4 regions of the Comamonas sp. CAH-2 genome follow, and region 1 is predicted to be linked to each of the others. Evidence: riboswitches for the same ligand, from Rfam matches in the RefSeq annotation. Region 1 holds a riboswitch; each other region holds the start of a gene.
What was found. Region 1 has a riboswitch for cobalamin ahead of FYM52_RS19070 (TonB-dependent receptor plug domain-containing protein). Riboswitches for the same ligand answer to the same signal wherever they lie in the genome.
Positions count from the first base shown of each region.

Region 2: linked by a shared signal. The riboswitch ahead of FYM52_RS01960 (TonB-dependent siderophore receptor) and the one ahead of FYM52_RS19070 (TonB-dependent receptor plug domain-containing protein) in region 1 are both predicted to bind cobalamin.
Region 3: linked by a shared signal. The riboswitch ahead of FYM52_RS05295 (TonB-dependent receptor domain-containing protein) and the one ahead of FYM52_RS19070 (TonB-dependent receptor plug domain-containing protein) in region 1 are both predicted to bind cobalamin.
Region 4: linked by a shared signal. The riboswitch ahead of cobO (cob(I)yrinic acid a,c-diamide adenosyltransferase) and the one ahead of FYM52_RS19070 (TonB-dependent receptor plug domain-containing protein) in region 1 are both predicted to bind cobalamin.

Region 1 is NZ_VSWF01000051.1:9,998-14,297, forward strand. Features, by position in the region: gene miaA (tRNA (adenosine(37)-N6)-dimethylallyltransferase MiaA) at 1-827, shown strand, start outside; gene FYM52_RS17505 (hypothetical protein) at 1,066-1,230, shown strand; cobalamin riboswitch at 1,435-1,665, shown strand; gene FYM52_RS19070 (TonB-dependent receptor plug domain-containing protein) at 1,801-2,115, shown strand; gene FYM52_RS17510 (TonB-dependent receptor domain-containing protein) at 2,112-3,746, shown strand; gene FYM52_RS17515 (hypothetical protein) at 4,141-4,300, shown strand, end outside.
Region 2 is NZ_VSWF01000001.1:444,920-449,219, reverse strand. Features, by position in the region: gene FYM52_RS01965 (PAS domain S-box protein) at 1-1,236, shown strand, start outside; cobalamin riboswitch at 1,577-1,817, shown strand; gene FYM52_RS01960 (TonB-dependent siderophore receptor) at 1,970-4,111, shown strand; gene FYM52_RS01955 (ABC transporter substrate-binding protein) at 4,181-4,300, shown strand, end outside.
Region 3 is NZ_VSWF01000005.1:25,612-29,911, reverse strand. Features, by position in the region: gene FYM52_RS05300 (cobyrinate a,c-diamide synthase) at 1-138, opposite strand, end outside; gene FYM52_RS05295 (TonB-dependent receptor domain-containing protein) at 194-2,074, opposite strand; cobalamin riboswitch at 2,135-2,375, opposite strand; gene rnhA (ribonuclease HI) at 2,533-2,982, opposite strand; gene FYM52_RS05285 (class I SAM-dependent methyltransferase) at 2,979-3,752, opposite strand; gene gloB (hydroxyacylglutathione hydrolase) at 3,751-4,300, shown strand, end outside.
Region 4 is NZ_VSWF01000001.1:190,099-194,398, forward strand. Features, by position in the region: gene FYM52_RS00870 (ABC transporter substrate-binding protein) at 1-432, opposite strand, end outside; cobalamin riboswitch at 566-792, opposite strand; gene FYM52_RS00875 (GNAT family N-acetyltransferase) at 852-1,355, shown strand; cobalamin riboswitch at 1,401-1,617, shown strand; gene cobO (cob(I)yrinic acid a,c-diamide adenosyltransferase) at 1,741-2,367, shown strand; gene FYM52_RS00885 (ABC transporter substrate-binding protein) at 2,367-3,236, shown strand; gene FYM52_RS00890 (iron ABC transporter permease) at 3,233-4,267, shown strand; gene FYM52_RS00895 (ABC transporter ATP-binding protein) at 4,267-4,300, shown strand, end outside.

The DNA.
Region 1 (4,300 bases):
GCACCGCCAAACCCAGCCTGCAGGAGCGGGCCGCCGTGCCCCACCACCTGATCGACATCCTCGACCCGCTGCAGTCGTACAGCGCGGCCGAGTTCGTGCAGGACACCCAGCGCCTGGTCGCTGAGATCCGCGCACGCGGCGCCATCCCGCTGCTGGTGGGCGGCACCATGCTGTATTTCAAGGCGCTGCTCGACGGCATCGACGACATGCCTGCCGCCGACCCCGAGGTGCGCGCCCGGCTGGACGCCCAGGCCGCCAGCATCGGCTGGCCTGCCATGCATGCCGAACTGGCCCAGGTGGACCCGGAAACCGCCGCCCGCCTGGCGCCCGGCGACAGCCAGCGCATCCAGCGCGCACTGGAGGTGTGGCACATCTCTGGCCAGCCACTGTCCAGCTTTCACCAAGCAAAAAAGAGAGCTGAAAACGCACAGCCCGCCTTCGATTGCACACTGTTTTCGCTGGAACCCAGTGACCGCGCCTGGCTGCACGCCCGCATCGCCCAGCGCTTCCAGGCGATGCTGGACGCCGGCTTCATCGACGAAGTGCAAGCCCTGCGCGCGCGCGGCGACCTGCACCCCGACCTGCCCAGCATGCGCTGCGTGGGCTACCGCCAGGTCTGGGAAGAGCTGGACTGGCAGGTCCGCAAGAACACCCCGCAACTGAACATGCACCTGGTGCGCGAAAAGGGCATTGCCGCCACGCGCCAGTTGGCCAAGCGCCAGATCACCTGGCTGCGCAGCATGCCCCAGCGCCACACCATCGCCTGCGACGACCCGCTGGCCACCATGCAACTGGTCCAGGCCGCGCTGCAGTGCCTGCCGGCCTGACCAGCCCCCGGACCACACAGGCAAGGGGACACGCACCAGCCTTCCCGGTGCAGGACCGGGCTGGCCCCGGCCAAGGATGGGGCGATGGCCCGGCCCACTGCGCCCGGTCCAATGACCGAGGCCTTCGGAGGCCTGTCGGTGCCCCCTGTGCCTGGACACCCCCGCCTGCCAGGGCGACACTTACCTCTGCTTACCGGCACCGGCCGCCGAGGCCTTAGCCTTGGACCAGGAGTTGCCCATGAAAACCATGACCCTTTGCGCCACCGCCCTGTGCCTTGCACTGGCCCTGGGTGGCTGCGCCCAGCGCGCGCAGTACTACCAGCCCTCGGACACCAGCGCCCGCAGCGGCAGTGGCATCACCGTGTATGGCGAGATCGACGCCAGCGTGGTGCATTCGCGCTGAGCGCGCTGGACACACACCCCACGCCACAGGCTCCGTGCGTGTGGGCGATGCCGCATGTGTACGCACACAGTGCAAGCACCAACTTTCAGCACAACCCCTGCCATTCCACAGCCTGGATGCACGTCCCAGCGCTGCGGGCTCCTGCGCCGCGCAACCCGTGCGGGCGGGAAGCCCGGTATCATCCCCGTCCACTGCCTCCCACGAGGCGGTAACCACGTTATCGGTGCCCAGGTCGGTCACGCCCTGGGTTAAACGGGAAACAGGTGCGCGCCATCCCCCGATGGATGCAATGCCTGTGCTGCCCCCGCAACGGTAAGTGCGAGTCTGTGGAACCTGTGCCACTGGGACGACAACGTCCTGGGAAGGCGTTCCACATGTCCGGTTAACCGGACCAACGCACCAGCCCGGAGACCGGCCGAAACGTACAGAGTCGGATGCGCTGCGGGGTGGCAGCGACGAGTGCGGCATGTTGGCTGCCTTCAGCAGCCCCCTTCCCCGAACGCGGTGCATCCATGTACGCAACGCCGCCGCCTGCGGGGACGCAGGATCGCGGCCTGATGAGTGATGTCCATGCCCTTCCGTCCTTCCCCCTGTTCCCTGGCTGTGGGAACCGCCCTGTCCTTGCTGGCGGCCCCTGCCAGCGCCCAGTCCAGCCTCAGCGAGCCCATCGTGGTCTCGGCCACACGCATCGACATGCACGACCAGGATGCGCCCTATGCGTCCGAGGTGCACACCCGCAGCGACATCGAGCGCTCAGGCGCGCATTCGCTGTTCGACTATCTGGCGCAGCAAAGCTCGCTGCAGATCAGCCCCAGCTACGGCAACCGCTACACCCCGCAGATCAGCATGCGGGGCTATGGCAATGACGGCTCCAGAACCTGGTGATCTCGGTCGATGGCCGTCGGCTCAACAACATCGACTCCATCCCGCAGCTCATCGGCTCGATCTCGCTCAGCGACATCGAGCGCATCGAAATCACCAAGGGCAGCGGCGCCGTGATGTTCGGTGACGGCGCCACCGCCGGCACGATCCAGATCTACACCAAGCCGCGCAGCGGCGTCAGCCTGGAAACCTATGCGGGCGATCACGGGCAACGCGGCGCCATCGCCTCGGCAGGCCTGGTCCGCGAGCGCTTCGATCTGTCGGCCACCCTGGACCACAGCCATGTGAACGGTTTCAGCAGCCCCGACCCCACGGGCCACCGGGACCAATCGGAAGCCAACACCTGGCGTGTGGCCGGTGCCCTCAAGCCGGTGGAAGGCCTGCGCCTGGACATGGAGGCCGGCGCCTCGCACATCGACACGCGCTACCCGAATCCGCTGACGCAGGCACAGTTCAACGCCCACCCCGGCATGCACACCGGCGCTGCCTACACCCAGCAGAAGCTGCAAAGCGACCACTGGAGCCTGGGTGCCGAGTACCGCGTGAACCGCCAGTGGAAGCTGTCGGCCCGCCACCACGATGAGGACAAGTCCTCGCTGTTCCCCAGCTTTCCCCCCGCCGCCCAGTACCGCTATGCGTCCAACGAAGTGGCGGCGCAGTACCAGCACGATGCGCTGATCCTGAATGCGGGTTATCAGAACTTCGATGGCCAACGCACGCAATCCGGCAGCACCACCAAGCACAACCGCGGCCTGTTCCTGCAGGGGCAGTACATGCTGGAGGCGCTCACCCTGTCCGCCGGCATCCGCCGCGAGGAAGTCACCTACCGCCACAACCCGCTCAGCGGCCAGTCCCTGCAATCCGAGCAGCGCCTGACCTCGTGGGAGCTGGGTGCCAACCACCGCCTGTCGCCGCAGCTGGCACTGTTTGCGAACTACAGCGATGCCTTCGTCACCCCGGACGTGGATCGTTTCTTCTTCACCGACTGGAGCTCGGGCTCGCCCGTCACCGCCTTCAACGGCTTCATCGAACCCGCCAAGGCGCGCACGCTGACCGTGGGCGCCAACCACCAGACGGCACGCCACCGCCTGAAACTGTCGGCCTTCTACGCCAAGCTCTCGAACGAGATCTACTACTTCGAGACCGGTCCGTTCTCCGGCATCAACACCAACATCGACCAATCCCACAAGTACGGCCTGGAGCTACAGGACCGCGTGCAGATCACCCCGCGGCTGTCCGGCCACATCAACTACGCCTGGACACGCGCCATCATCGACCGCGAGAACGACGGCGGCGGCGCTTTCGATGGCAAGGAGTTGCCGGGCGTGTCGCGCCACAGCGTGGTGCTGGGCCTCAACCTGCGCGTCGCGGAGCGTGGCAACCTGCACCTGTCGCACACCTGGCGCAGCAGCACCTGGGCCGCGGGCGACTTTGACAACAACAACGCCCAGCGGCAGAAAGCCTTCCAGAGCACGGACCTGACCTACCGCCACCAGCTGGACAAGCACCTGGACATGTACGTGGGCGTCAGCAACCTGCTGGACCGCAAGAACGGCATCTGGGTGCGCGACGACGCCATCTACCCCGTGCAGTTCGAGCGCACCTGGAAACTGGGCGCACGCGTGCAGTTCTGACCCCGTGCCCCTGCCGCGCCCACGCCCGGGCGTGGTACAGCAGTGGGACATCCCCACCGACCCCATGCCCCGCATGCCCCATGCGACCAGCGACGGCCAGAGCGCCGCACTGGCCGCTTGGGGCAGGTGCAAGACCCAGCCTTCAGCGCCCGGCAGGTGGCGTGCCTCACCCAGCGCCACACCGTCGGTGCCTCGGTGCAGACACCGTGCACGGCCTGCGCCCCGCACGACCTCTCCAGCCCAAAGGCGTGCCAGACGCAGACCAAATCGGACCCACTCGATGGCCGGTACCCTGCCCCACCACCACGCCATCCCGCCCGCCAGCACACCGTCCGCCTGATTTAGGTACAGTGATGCCCCCTGCACGCCCTGCGTGCCCGCCGAAAAGAACACCATGACCCAAGATCCACAGCGCCAGAGCGAACTCAAAAAAATCGAAATGTGCGATGCCTGCGCCGGCATCCAGCGCAGCTGGCGCAAAGCCCCCGGCCACGTCGAGCTGGCCCAGGGCAGCAACTACAAGCGCGAACGTGCCACTGGCATGGTCACCGTCA
Region 2 (4,300 bases), on a different contig from region 1:
GGCCTGTCAATTGTCAAGCAGCTGGTGGAGATGATGCGTGGCACTGTCGAGGTGCACAGCACCGCGGGCCAAGGCAGCCTGTTTGTGGTCACCCTCCCCATGTATCGCAGTGCCGGACTGTTGCTGCACCGGGATGCGGTACCGCCCATCCCTGCCGGGCGTGGTCTGTTGGGCGCACGCCTGCTGGTGGTGGATGACAACGAAACCAACCAGGAAATTGCTGCGCTGATCCTGAAATCCGAAGGCGCCACCGTCGACGTTACCGCCAATGGCCAGGCAGCCCTTGCCATGCTGCAAGCGAGTGCACCACCCTACGATGCCGTGCTCATGGATGTGCACATGCCGGTACTCAATGGGCTGGATGCCACGCGGCAGATCCGTGCGGCCCAGCATACGGCCCAACTGCCTGTGATTGGACTTACCGCCGGGGTCTCATTGACAGAACAGACCGAGGCCATGGACGCCGGTATGAACGCCGTCGTCGGCAAACCTTTTGATCCACCGGAGTTGATCCGCATTCTCTGGCGTTGTCTGCCGGCACTGGCGCAGCGCAATCGCATGGTGGCAGCGCCCGCCCCTGCCGCCAACTCGGCATCGGTCCCCGGTGATTGGCCTGCACTGCCGGGCGTGTCGGCCATCCAGTCGTTTGTCCGGCTCAAGGGGCACGCGCCGCTGCTATGGCAACTGGCGCGGCGCATCCTGGATGGCGTGCACCATTTAGCGATGCCTTCGGCAACGCCAACGGCGGAAGATTTTCAGGCTTTGAAAACCAGACTGCACGACCTCAAAGGCATGTCGGGCTCGATGGGCGCTGAACAGCTGTACCAATTGATCAGCCAGGCTGAAGACGCCGCCAAGTCGCAGCAAACGGAGAAGCTGCGGGCATTGATCGCCCAAATCCAACCGAGCTTGCAGGGGTGGGACGCCGTGCTGGCCCCCGCAGAGGACGATGCCAAAGCTGCGGATGCAGGCGTGGAGGGGAACACTGGCCACGATGTCACCGGGGGCGAGGCGCCGGTGTTGCCTCCGCTGGATGCGGCCACGCGCGCCCATCTCGAATCGCTGCGTGCCGCCTTGCAGCGCCATGATCTGGACGCCCTGGACCACTGGGAGGCCCTGGCCCCTGGACTGGCACCCAGGCTGCGTCCAGACCAGTTTGCCGTGCTCAAACTACGCATAGAAACGCTGGCATTTGATGCGGCATTGAATGTGTTGAACGAAGTACCGTTCGATTGAACCGCTTGCTTCTGGCAGCCTGGAACTGGAAACCTTCCCCACCGAGGCCCATGGCCGCAGACACGCGCATTTGCGGCAGGAGGGGCGCCCCCAGCCTGCGCTGGCTGCACATGGTGCGGGGCATGGCAACCGCCCACGGCGACTGCGCCTGCAGGGCCTGGACTAACACCAGGGCGCGGACCTTGTCAGCTCGTGTGGTCCGAGGGTGAATGGCCGTGGGGCACTCCTGCGGGTCCGTCCCCTTGTCCACGGCGCATCCAAACTTGCACCGTTGCTACGATATACTGAGCCGCAAATTGGACCGGAAAGGTGGCGGCGCACGCTGTGCGCCCCATTTCCCAGCCAATTTCACGCAACAGGTGCCCGGGTTCAATCCCGGGTTAAACGGGAACAGGGTGCAATGCCCTGGCTGCCCCCGCAACGGTAAGCAGATCAATCCGAATCAGGGTTCTTGCATGCAAGAACCAGCCACTGGCGTTTTACGTGGCCCCTCACGGGGTGTGCGGAAGCGCTGGGAAGGCGATCGGCAGGCCTTTGGCCATCTGTCAGCCCGGATACCGGCCTGTTGAGCGCTGTGCAATGGAGCTCACCCTCCTCTTGCCAGCATGTGCAACGACCGTCTGCGGGGAGCAGCGTGATGGCCACCAGCTAGCGACAAGAGCTGCGTACGCAGCCTCAGCTTCGCAGCATGGATTCGTCACTTGCAGGCAGACGGCCAGCCTCTTTTGACACCATGCACCATCTCGCCTTGCCTTTCGCCCTGATTGGGCTTGTACCTGCGGCCTGCGCCATCGCTGCGGATGCTCCGGCCGAACCGGCCCCCACCCTGCGCGACAGCGCCGCCCCTCCAGCCCAACTGCCCACGGTCCACGTCACGGACCGTGCCGAAGGCGGCCTGGGCCTGTCGCACGCCACCACCTCAGGCAGTCGCACCGGCATCGCCACGCGCGATCTGCCGGCCAGCCTGGACACGGTGGGCGAGCAAACCTGGCAGGAGCGCGGGGACAGCCGCATGGCCGACATCATCGGCCGCACCGTGGGCATGACGCCGCTGTCTGCGACCAGCTACAGCAGCCTGTCCTTCAGCACCCGCGGGTTTACGGGCACCAACTCGGTCGGCATTGCCGAAGACGGCGTGCGCCTGAGTGTGGCCTCGTCGACCACGCCCTACCCGGCCAACAGCTGGGGCTATGAGCGTGTGGAGGTGCTGCGCGGCCCGGCCTCCATCGTCTATGGCACGGGCACCGTCGGTGCCACAGCGAACGTCGTGCGCAAGCAGCCCACGCGCGAAACGGTGCGCGAGGTGCTGGTCGGTGCCGGCTCACACGGCGCGTCCAGGCTGGGCCTGGGCATGGGCGGGGCGCTGAGCGACACGGTGACCTACCGGGTCGACGCCTATGGCCACTACACCAACGGTGAGCACGACATGGCCCGTGCCCGTGGCGGCAAGCTGATGAGCACGCTGCGCTGGCAGCCCACGCCCGCGCTGCGCCTGGAGCTGCTGGCCGATGTGAGTGACGAACGGCCCGCGCGCTATTTCGGCACCCCCACGCTCAACGGCGCCATCGTGCCCGAGCTGCTGGGCCGCAACTTCAACACCACCGACAGCCGCATCCGCATCCAGGACCAGCGCCTGCGCGCCCGGGCCCAGTACCAGGCCAACGCCTGGCTGACCGTGAGCAACGAGCTCTACCGCTTCCAGGCCAACCGCTACTGGCGCAACATCGAGGCCTACCGCTACCTGCCGGCGACCCAACAGGTGGCGCTCTCGGACTATCTGGAGCTGTCGCACGACCTGGTGCAAACCGGCAACCGGCTGGAGGCCGCCATCCAGACCGGGGCGCACAAGCTGGTCATCGGCTGGGAAGCCAGCCAGGCCCAATTCGACTTTGCCCGCAACGATTACGCCGGCAGCGACCTGGTCGGCGTGAACGACCCGTCGCTGGGGCACTGGCCCAATGCCTCGCCCATGCTACCCAGCTACCGCACCCAGGCGACCACGCACGATTTCTATGTCGAGGACGCCTGGACGCTCAGCGATCGCTGGCTGCTGCTGGCCGGCATCCGCCGCGACATCACAGACTTTGAGCGCCAGGACCTGGTGGGCAGCGGCTCCTTCGACAAGCGCCTGGGCGGCACGGCCTGGCGGCTGGGGGTGACGCACCGGCTCAACGCCCGCACCAGCCTGTATGGCCAGCTGTCCCAAGGCCACGACCCCGTCACCAATGTGCTGACGCTGAACCTGGGCAACCGCCCGTTCAAGCTGACCACGGCACGCCAGATCGAGCTGGGGCTGAAGCAACAGTGGGCCCAGGGCCAGGGTGAATGGACGGCCGCAGCCTACCGCATCGAGAAGAAAGACATCATCACCCGCGACCCGAACAACAGCCTGCTGTCCGTGCAGGGCGGCGAGCAAAGCGCGCAGGGGCTCGAGCTGAGTGCCGCGCTGCGCCTGTCGCCGCATTGGCGCGTCGAGGGCAACTACGCGTTCGTCGATGCGCAGTACGACAGGCTGCTGGAAGCCGGTGGGGCCGATCGATCCGGCAACCGCCCGGCCAATGTGGCGCGCAACACCGCCAACCTGTGGCTGCACTACACCACCCCCAGCAGCCTGGGCCGCTGGCAGGCCTCGCTGGGGGCGCGCGCCGTGGGGCAGCGCTTTGCGGACACCGCCAACACCGCCAGCAGCGCTGGCTACACCGTGTGGGATGCCGCGCTGAGCTGGCGCCCCCACCCGCTCAGCACCTACCGCCTGACGGTGCGCAACCTGAGCGACAAGCTCTACACCTACTCCGCCGTCTCCAGCGCCACCGCCGCACAGGCCTATCCCGGCGAAGGCCGCCGCGTGGACCTGAGCGCCGAGTTCGCGTTCTGACCCAGGGCGATCTCTCAAAAACAGTAGCTGTTAGCGCATGTATTGACTTGCATTCATAGCCAAAACACCATGAAAACCAATCAACACCTGCGCAACCAGCTCTTGTTTTCGAGTGGCTGGCGGCGCCGTGCCATCCCCGCGCTGGCGGGCCTGGCGCTGGTGGCCTGCTCCGACCCACGCCCGCCCGAG
Region 3 (4,300 bases), on a different contig from region 1:
GCGGCGCCCCTGGCGGGCATGCCAGCGCGCCAGCGCCGCGGTGATGGTGGTCTTGCCCTGGCCCGAAGCGGGGGCGGCAATCAGCACCGCCACGCAGTGGTGCACGGGAGGGGATGGAGGAGTGATCAGTGGTGACATGCAAGCTCTCGGGGGTGCCCGCCAGGGCCACGGCGGGCAGATACAGCGTCGGCGGTTACCAGGGCATCCATTTCACGCCCAGCCACAGCGTACGCCCGGCGGTGGCGTAGTCCTTGACCAGGGTGTAGTCACGGTCCAGCGCATTGTCGATGCGCGCGGTCAGCGTGAAGTCCCTGGCCAGCTGGCGCGAGGCGGACAGGTTCACCAGGGTGTAGCCACCCAGGGACTTGACGGCCTCCGCATCGTCGTTGAAGCGGCGGCTGGCCGCCTGCAGCTCGGTGCCCAGGGTCCAGCCCGCCAGGGTGCCCTCAACCCCCAGGGTCGCATAGCGCTGCGAGCGGCGCTGCAGCAAGCGGCCGGTCTGGGCGTTGCGCGGGTTCTGGAAATCCACCGACGCATACCACTTCACCACACCCGCGCGCCAGTTGCCGGCCAGGGTGATGCCTTCCAGCTGGGCCTCGTCCACGTTCAGGTAGCAGCCCTGGCTGAGCGCCACCGGGCAGGTGCCCTGCTTGGCGGCATAGACCACCAGGTTTTCAATCTTGTTGCGGTAGGCCGTGGCGCTGAACGCGCGGTCCTTGTCGCCCCAGCGCAGCCCCAGTTCCATGTTGCGGCTTTCCTCGGGCTTCAGGCTGGCATCGCCGTTCTGCGAGAAGCGCTGGAACAGCGTGGGCACGCGAAAGCCGGTGCCCACCGAGGCCGTGGCCTTCCAGTGCGGGGCGAAGTCCCAGCCATAGGCCAGTGTGGCCGTGCGCTTGCCGCCAAAGTCGCTGTCCCGGTCATGGCGCAGGTTCAGTTGCACGGCGTGCTGCTGCCAGTGCAGGCCATAGCCCAGGCCCAGCGCGTTCTGGTGGCGCGAGCGCGCGTCACCGCCCACCAGGCTGGTATTCTCCAGCGTGTCCTCGCGCCGCTCGGCCAGCACCGAGAAAGTGCCCACGCGGCTGCGCCATTCGTTGTGCACCAGGTAGTTGCGCAGCAGGGTTTCGGTGCGGTAGTGCGTGGCCGTCCAGGTGTCGTAGCCGTGGCGCGACTGGCTCACGGCCACACGCGTGCGCCACGCGGGCGTCCAGTCACCCTGCCAGTTCAGGCCATAGGCATCCAGGGTGCGGACCGCACGGTCGTTGCCCTGGGCGCGGCTGTCGTAGCCAGCGTTCGAATCGCTGGTCAGGGCAGTGACGTCCAGGCGCTGGCCCGCGCTGAGCTGCAGGCCCACGCGCGCATTCGCCGATTTGCGCACGTAGCCGTCCTTGTCCACGTTGCGGCGGGTGCCCCCGGTCTTGGCATCGAAGCCCTCGCTGTCGGCATAGGACAGGCCCAGGGCATAGTCCCAGGCGCCCTGCCCGCCGCTGAATCCGGCCGTGCCCTTCTTGGTGCCGTACGAGCCCGCGCCCACGGACACATGGGGCTTGAAGCCGGTCTCGCCACGGCGGGTGAAGATCTGCACCGTGCCCGCCATGGCATCCGAGCCATACAGCGCACCGACCGCGCCGCGCAGCACCTCGATGCGCTCGATCGATTCCAGCGGCAGCGTCTCCCAGGGGGCGCCGCCGGAGCCATTCTGGGCATCGATGCGGATGCCGTCGACATACACCGCCGTGTGCTGCTTGTGCGCCCCGCGCAGGAACAGGTTGGTGTCCGAACCCGGGCCACCGGTGCGGGTGATCTGGATGCCCGGCACCTTGGCCATGACATCTTCCAGCGCCAGGGCGCCGCTGCGCTCCAGGGCCTCCCCGTCCAGCACCGTCACATCCGCCAGCACTTCGCTCAGGCGCTGCTCGGAGCGCGTGGCCGAGACCACCACCTCATCCAGGGCCGCCGCGGCCGCCGGCAGCACCAGGCCCGCCAGACAGACCACCGCCAGAGAGACCGGGCGCCACGCCATCGCCGGCATCCAGGCACGCTGACGCCGTTGTTCGAACACATTCATTGGAAACATCACCAGATTCCACCCGTGTCAGCCTCCCCGCCGACAATGGGCAAACATGCCTGCCCTGGGGGCAGACACACGAATGTTGGCCGGTATCCGGGCTGGTCCCTCAGTCCATCGCCTTCCCACGTGCTTGTTCAAGGCACCCAGTGGCTGTGTTGATGGAGGGGCGCTATGACGGGCGCCAGGGACTCACCGTTGCGGGGGCAGCGCAGGCTAGGTCAGGTCGAAGGCCGACCCACCATCCTGCTTCCCGTTGAACTGCAATCTTGCGAACCAAGTTGCGAGCACCAACAATGCAAGCTGGCGATTCTAACTGGACGTGACGGGCCATGGTGCACCGCACAGCAGTGCCGCAGCCAGGCGCAGGGCTGCACAAAAAATGAGCAGCATCCGCACAAAAACAAAGGGCTTCAGATACAAACCTATCTGAAGCCCTTATTCATTCAGCGCCAGGCGCTATCTTTTCAAATCCTGCCCAGCGCCCGGTCCACGCCCAGGTTGGCCAGGGCATCGGCCCGCTCGTTGCCCGGATCGCCCGCATGGCCCTTGACCCAGCGCCACTCGATGCGGTGTCCCGCACCGCTGACCAGCGCATCCAGCGCCTGCCACAGCTCGACGTTCTTCACCGGCTGCTTGGTCGAGGTCTTCCAGCCCTTGGCTTTCCAGCCGTGGATCCATTCCGTGATGCCCTTTCGCACGTACTCGCTGTCCAGGAACAGCGTCACATCGCAGGGGCGCTTGAGGGCGCGCAACGCTTCGATCACGGCGGTCAGCTCCATGCGGTTGTTGGTGGTCTCGCGCTCGCCGCCAAACAACTCCTTGGTGTGCGGCCCGGCCTGCATCAGCACGCCCCAGCCGCCCGGCCCCGGGTTGCCCTTGCAGGCCCCGTCCGTGTAAATCACTACTTGGTTCAAATTTCTTTCCTTTGTGGTGCTTGCTGGCACGCGGCCGCCGGGCGGGCCTGCGCCGCGGGCGCACGTTTGCGCCACGCAGGCTCCAGCAGGCGCATGCCATGCACCTTTTTCACAGCCAGCACGCAGTATGCACCGCCCAGCACCGGCCAGGCCTTGTTGCCCAGCCTATCCATCCAGCGCCAGCGCTGCAGCCAGGCTGGCGCCTCCAGCGCCGGGGCGTGGCAACCGAAATCGGCGGCCACCACGTCCATGGCCAGCACCTGCAGCCAATCGCGCACGCGCCAGTACGGCAGGCCGCGCCAGGCGTTCAACCCAGGCTCCGGCACACGCTCCAGCCCATGCTGAAGCCCCCACAGGCTATAGGGGTTGAGCCCAAACAGCAGCAGCCGCCCTTCGGGCACCAGCACGCGCACCGCTTCGCGCAAGGCAGCATGCGGGTCCTGGCAATGTTCGAGGGTGTGGGGCAGGACCAGCAGGTCGACGCTGGACTCGGCGAACGGCAGTGCCTCGGGGGCGCACAACAGTTGTACACCTTCAGGGACTTGGCAAGCCCCGGGTTCAAGGTTCCAATCGGTGCTTTGCGCGGCCACCCAGCGGTTGGGCATGCGGTTGTGGCGCAGCGCTTGCAGCAGGGGCCAGCCCAGTTGCACGCTGTGATAGCCGAAAATATCCGCCACCGCCTCATCACACCGCTGCTGCTCCCAGTCGAGCAGATAGCGGCCAAATGCCTTGGCCATCCACGGATGGCCCTCTTGCTTTGCATCGTTCATGAACCTGTTGCCGTTGCCTGCGTTTTCTGACAATTACATCTGGCTGCTGCACGACGGCCAGCACGCCGTGGTGGTGGACCCTGGCGACGCCGGGCCCGTTCAAGCGGCGCTGCACGCCCAGGGCCTGCAGCTGCAAGCCATTCTAGTGACCCACCACCATGCCGACCATGTCGGCGGCGTGGACGCGCTGTGCCGCGCCACCGGCGCCACGGTCTACGGCCCGGCCTACGAGCCCCTGCCCGAGCCCGTGGTGCGCGTCGACGCGCACAGCCGCATCCGCCTGCTGGGGCAGGACTGGCAGGTGCTGGAAGTGCCCGGCCACACCGCCGGCCACATCGCCTGGTACTGCGCCCCCGCGGATGCGGCCCCGCTGCTGTTTTGCGGCGACACGCTGTTCTCCGGCGGCTGTGGCCGCCTGTTCGAGGGCACGGCGCAGCAGATGTACGACTCGCTGCAGACGCTGGCGGCTTTGCCACACGACACCCGTGTGTTTTGCGCCCATGAATACACTCTGAGCAATCTGAAATTTGCCTGCGCGGTGGAACCAA
Region 4 (4,300 bases), on a different contig from region 1:
GTTGTTCTTGCCTTCGCAATCGGTCGGCATGGCGTAGGTGGCGATGCGCAGGTCATGGAACTGCTCGCGCGTGGCGACCACGCCGTCCTTACCCACCATCCACTCGAATTGCGAGACCACGAGGGCCGGGCGCTTGCCGATCACCGACTCGAAGCTGGGAATGTTGTCCGACAGGCGCGGTACCTTGTCGTTGATGGCCTTGAACTGCGGCAGCACGGGGTTGAACCACAGGGCGGTGCCCACCACCTTGTCACCCAGGCCCAGGGCGTAGAGCATTTCCGTGCCGCCCTGGCCGATGGTGACCACCGAGGCCGGTGCCCGGTCCAGTTGGAGGCGATGGCCGCAGTTCTGCAGCTGCAGCGGGTAGTCCGCGGCGTGGGCAGACAGGGCGGTGGCCAGCAGGGCGGCGTAGGCAAGGCGTCGAGGCAGCATCAGGGGGCTTCTTTCCAGAAACAGCGGGTACCCCTGGAAGCACTGGCAACACCCCCGCAGCGCGCGAGACCCCGAAAGGCCCTGGCAGGCAGGTCCACGGGACATTGCTCACTTCCCGGACACCCCGCCGGCAATCGATGGTTGGTGCTTTGGCAGGTCTCCTGACTGGCACGTCATCGCGTCGCCCCGCCTTCCCGAATGTGGATTCAGTGGCGGATGGGGCGGGCTCGTTGCCTACAGTTGCGGGGGCAGTTCCATTCGGCCGCCAGACCCTGAAGCGGGCGGCGGTCATTGGATTCCCTCATGCGGCTGGCGGTGGCTGGCGCATGTCCTTGCGGAACCAAAGTTCGGGTAATGTAGCTGATTTTGTAGCGTCTGGCGCAGGCACCGTCTGCGTGGACACCTGTTTCCAGTCTGATATGTCCCTTCCCGAATGCATGGCCATTGCGCCCGTCCACCGCCTGGAGGCGGTGCAGGACTTCTTGCACACGGCCCGCCAGCAGATGTTCGGCACGCTGGTGGATCCGCAGCAAACCCCCGCGGATCTGCAGCATTTTGAGCAGGTGTACGCGGCGGGCACGGGCTGCATGTGGGCGGCCCGGCATCCGCAGCACGGCATGGTGGGCAGCATTGCCTACCGCGCCTACGATGGCCGCTTCGCGCAACTGGATTTCGGCGCGCTGCGCGTGGTGGAGGTGGTGCGCCTGTTCGTCGCCCCGGTGTGGCGCCGGCAGGGGCTGGCCGTTGCCTTGCTGGACCACGTGCGCCAGCACGCCATCGCCCAGGGGGTGCAGCTGCTGTACCTGCACACGCACCCGTTCCTGCCGGGCGCGCTGGAGTTCTGGCAGCAGCAGGGCTTTCAGGTGGTGCAGCGCGAAACGGCCGCGCCCTGGCACACCATCCACATGCAATGCGCCCTGTAGCGCGCGCCGCGCGCAGTCTGCGCCGCGGGGGCGGCAGTCGCTTCTATAATCCGCACTCCAACAGGAGCCCCGCCGCACCCGCGTGCGTGGGGTGAAACGGGAAGTCCGGTGACCTCACACCCTTGGTGTGGAGCATTCCGGCGCAGCCCCCGCTGCTGTAAGCCTGACAGACACACTTCGATGCCACTGGGAGCCCCCCGGGAAGGCGGTGTGCGCTGTATGACGGCAAGCCAGAATACCGACCTGTTGGCACGCAGTTGTATGCCACGGGGTGTGGGCCGTTTGCTGACAGGTTCCATCCCGCCTTGGCGGGGCGCCGGCCCGCCGCACACACACCACCTTCCCGTATGGGCATGCCTTTCCATGGAAATGGCTCGGGGAGAGCATGGACCTCACGTTCAAACAACAGCATGCTGAACGCATGCAGGACAAGAAAGCCCAGGTGCAGGCCGCCATGGCGCGCGCCCAGGTTGAGCGCGGCATCGTCGTGCTGCTGACCGGCCACGGCAAGGGCAAGACCACCTCGGCCTTCGGCATGCTGTACCGGGCCCTGGGCCATGGCCTGCGCGCCGGCGTGGTGCAGTTCATCACGGGCACCCACGCCTCGGGTGAAGTCACCTTTTTGCAGCAGCAGGGGCTGCTGGGGCAGGGGGCGAGGGCCCAGGTGGACTACCACGCCATGGCCACGGGCTGTTCCTGGCAGCGCAGCGACTGGGACGCCGACCTGCCCGCAGCCAACCAGGCCTGGCAGGCGGCGCAGCGCATGCTGGCCGACCCCAGCCTGCGCCTGGTGGTGCTCGACGAGCTGACCTTCATGCTGCAGTACGGCTATCTGGCGCTGCCCCAGCTGCTGCAGGCGCTGGAGCGCCGCCCCGCCGGACAATCGGTGGTCATCACCGGCCGCAGTGCGCCGGCACCGCTGCTGGCGCTGGCGGACACGGTCAGCGAGATCGCCGACACCCGGCATGCCTTCCAGGCCGGCGTGAAGGCGCAGGCGGGCGTGGACTTCTGATGCGGCCACCGCTGCAGGCCCTGCTGCTGGCGCTGTGCGCCGGCCTGCCCATGGCCGTGGGGGCGGGTGCGCTGCCCACGCTGATGTCCACCAACATCTGCGCCGACACCCTGGCGCTGAGCCTGGCAGCGCCGCAGCAGATCCTGTCACTGTCGCGCCAGAGCCAGGATGCGCAGCGCTTTTCCCTGGCCGCCCAGGCCCGGCAGTTTCCCGCCAACGAAGCGACGGCGGAGGACGTGCTGCACTTGCAGCCCCAGGTGGTGCTGGCCTCGCGGCGCTGGAATGCCCGGCACCAGACGGCCTTGCTCCAGCGCCATGGCGTGCAGATCGTGACGGTGCCGTTTCCCACCGACTGGGAGGGCATCTTCAGCAGCACGCGCAAGATGGGCCAGGCCCTGGGGCGCGAGGCCGCCGCGCAGGCGCTGCTGGACAGCCTGTCCGCCAGACTGGCGCAGTTGCGCGCCACACCGCGGCCTTTCAAGGTCCTGTACCTGCGCCCGAATGGCGGCAGCGCGGGTGCGCAGACGCATGTGGACGCCGTGCTGACGGCCGCCGGCCTGCGCAACCATGCCAGCGCGCTGGGCCTGCAGGGCTGGGGGCGCATCGATCTGGAGCGCATCGTGCAGAACCCGCCCGACATCTTCATCACCCCCGGGCTGGTCAATGACGCGGCCTACGCCCGCTCCGGGCTGAGCCGCCATCCGCAGATGCAAAAGCTGCTGCAGCACATCCCCGTGGTGGTGCTGCAGCACAACGACTGGGGCTGCAGCAACTGGCAACTGATCGAGGCGGCCGAGTCGGTGGCCGCCCAGATCGACGCTTTGCCGCGGCCTGCCGCCCGGGTGGCGCTGCGCGAGGGGGCCCCATGATGCGCTGGACCGCACGCACCGGCATGCCCCGTGTCTGGCTGCTGAACACCGGGCTGCTGGCCCTGCTGCTGGTGCTGGCCGGCATCTCCCTGGGCATCGGTTCGGTGTCCATCGGGGTGGCGGACTGGTGGGCGGCGGCCTGGCAGCCCGCAGGCGCCAGCGATCTGGCCGTGCGCCACCAGGCCATCGTGCAGGAAATCCGCCTGCCGCGCGTGGTGCTGGCGGTGCTGGTGGGCATGTCGCTGGGTGTCGCGGGCGCGGCTCTGCAAGGCCTGCTGCGCAATCCGCTGGCAGAGCCCGGCCTGCTGGGCGTCAGCTCCAGCGCCGGCCTGGGTGCCGTGCTGTGCATCTATTTCGGGCTGTGGCACTGGAATGCCTGGCTGTTGCCCACGGTGGCCATGGCCAGCGCGGCCGCCGCCACGCTGGTGCTCTACCGCATCGCCAGCCGGGGCGCTAGCAATCTGACCCTGATTCTGGCGGGCGTGGCCATGTCCTCGCTGATGGCGGCGCTGACGTCGTTGGCCATCAACCTGGCCCCCACGCCCACCGACATGCAGGACATCGTGCTGTGGCTGATGGGCTCGCTGGCCGACCGCAGCTTCGACGAGGTGCGGCTGTGCCTGCCTTTCATTGCACTGGGGCTGCTGATCCTGGCCGGCAGCGGCCGCCAGCTGGATGCGCTGACGCTGGGCGAGGACGAGGCCGCCAGCATGGGCGTGAACCTGCCGCGGCTGCGCGCGCAGGTGATTGCCGGCACGGCGCTGTGCGTGGGTGCCAGCGTGGCGGTGACGGGGTCCATCGGCTTCATCGGGCTGGTGGTGCCGCACCTGTTCCGCAGCCTCGTGGGCTACCGGCCTTCGCGCCTGCTGCTGCCCAGTGCGCTGGGCGGGGCCGTGCTGCTGCTGGGGGCGGACATTGCGCTGCGTCTGCTCAGCGGGCGGGTGGAGCTGATGCTGGGCGTGGTCACGGCCCTGATCGGCGCGCCTTTCTTCTTTTACCTGGTGGTGCGCGAGCGCTGGAGGCATCGCTGATGCGTACGCTGTCGGTCGAGTCGCTGCAGGTGG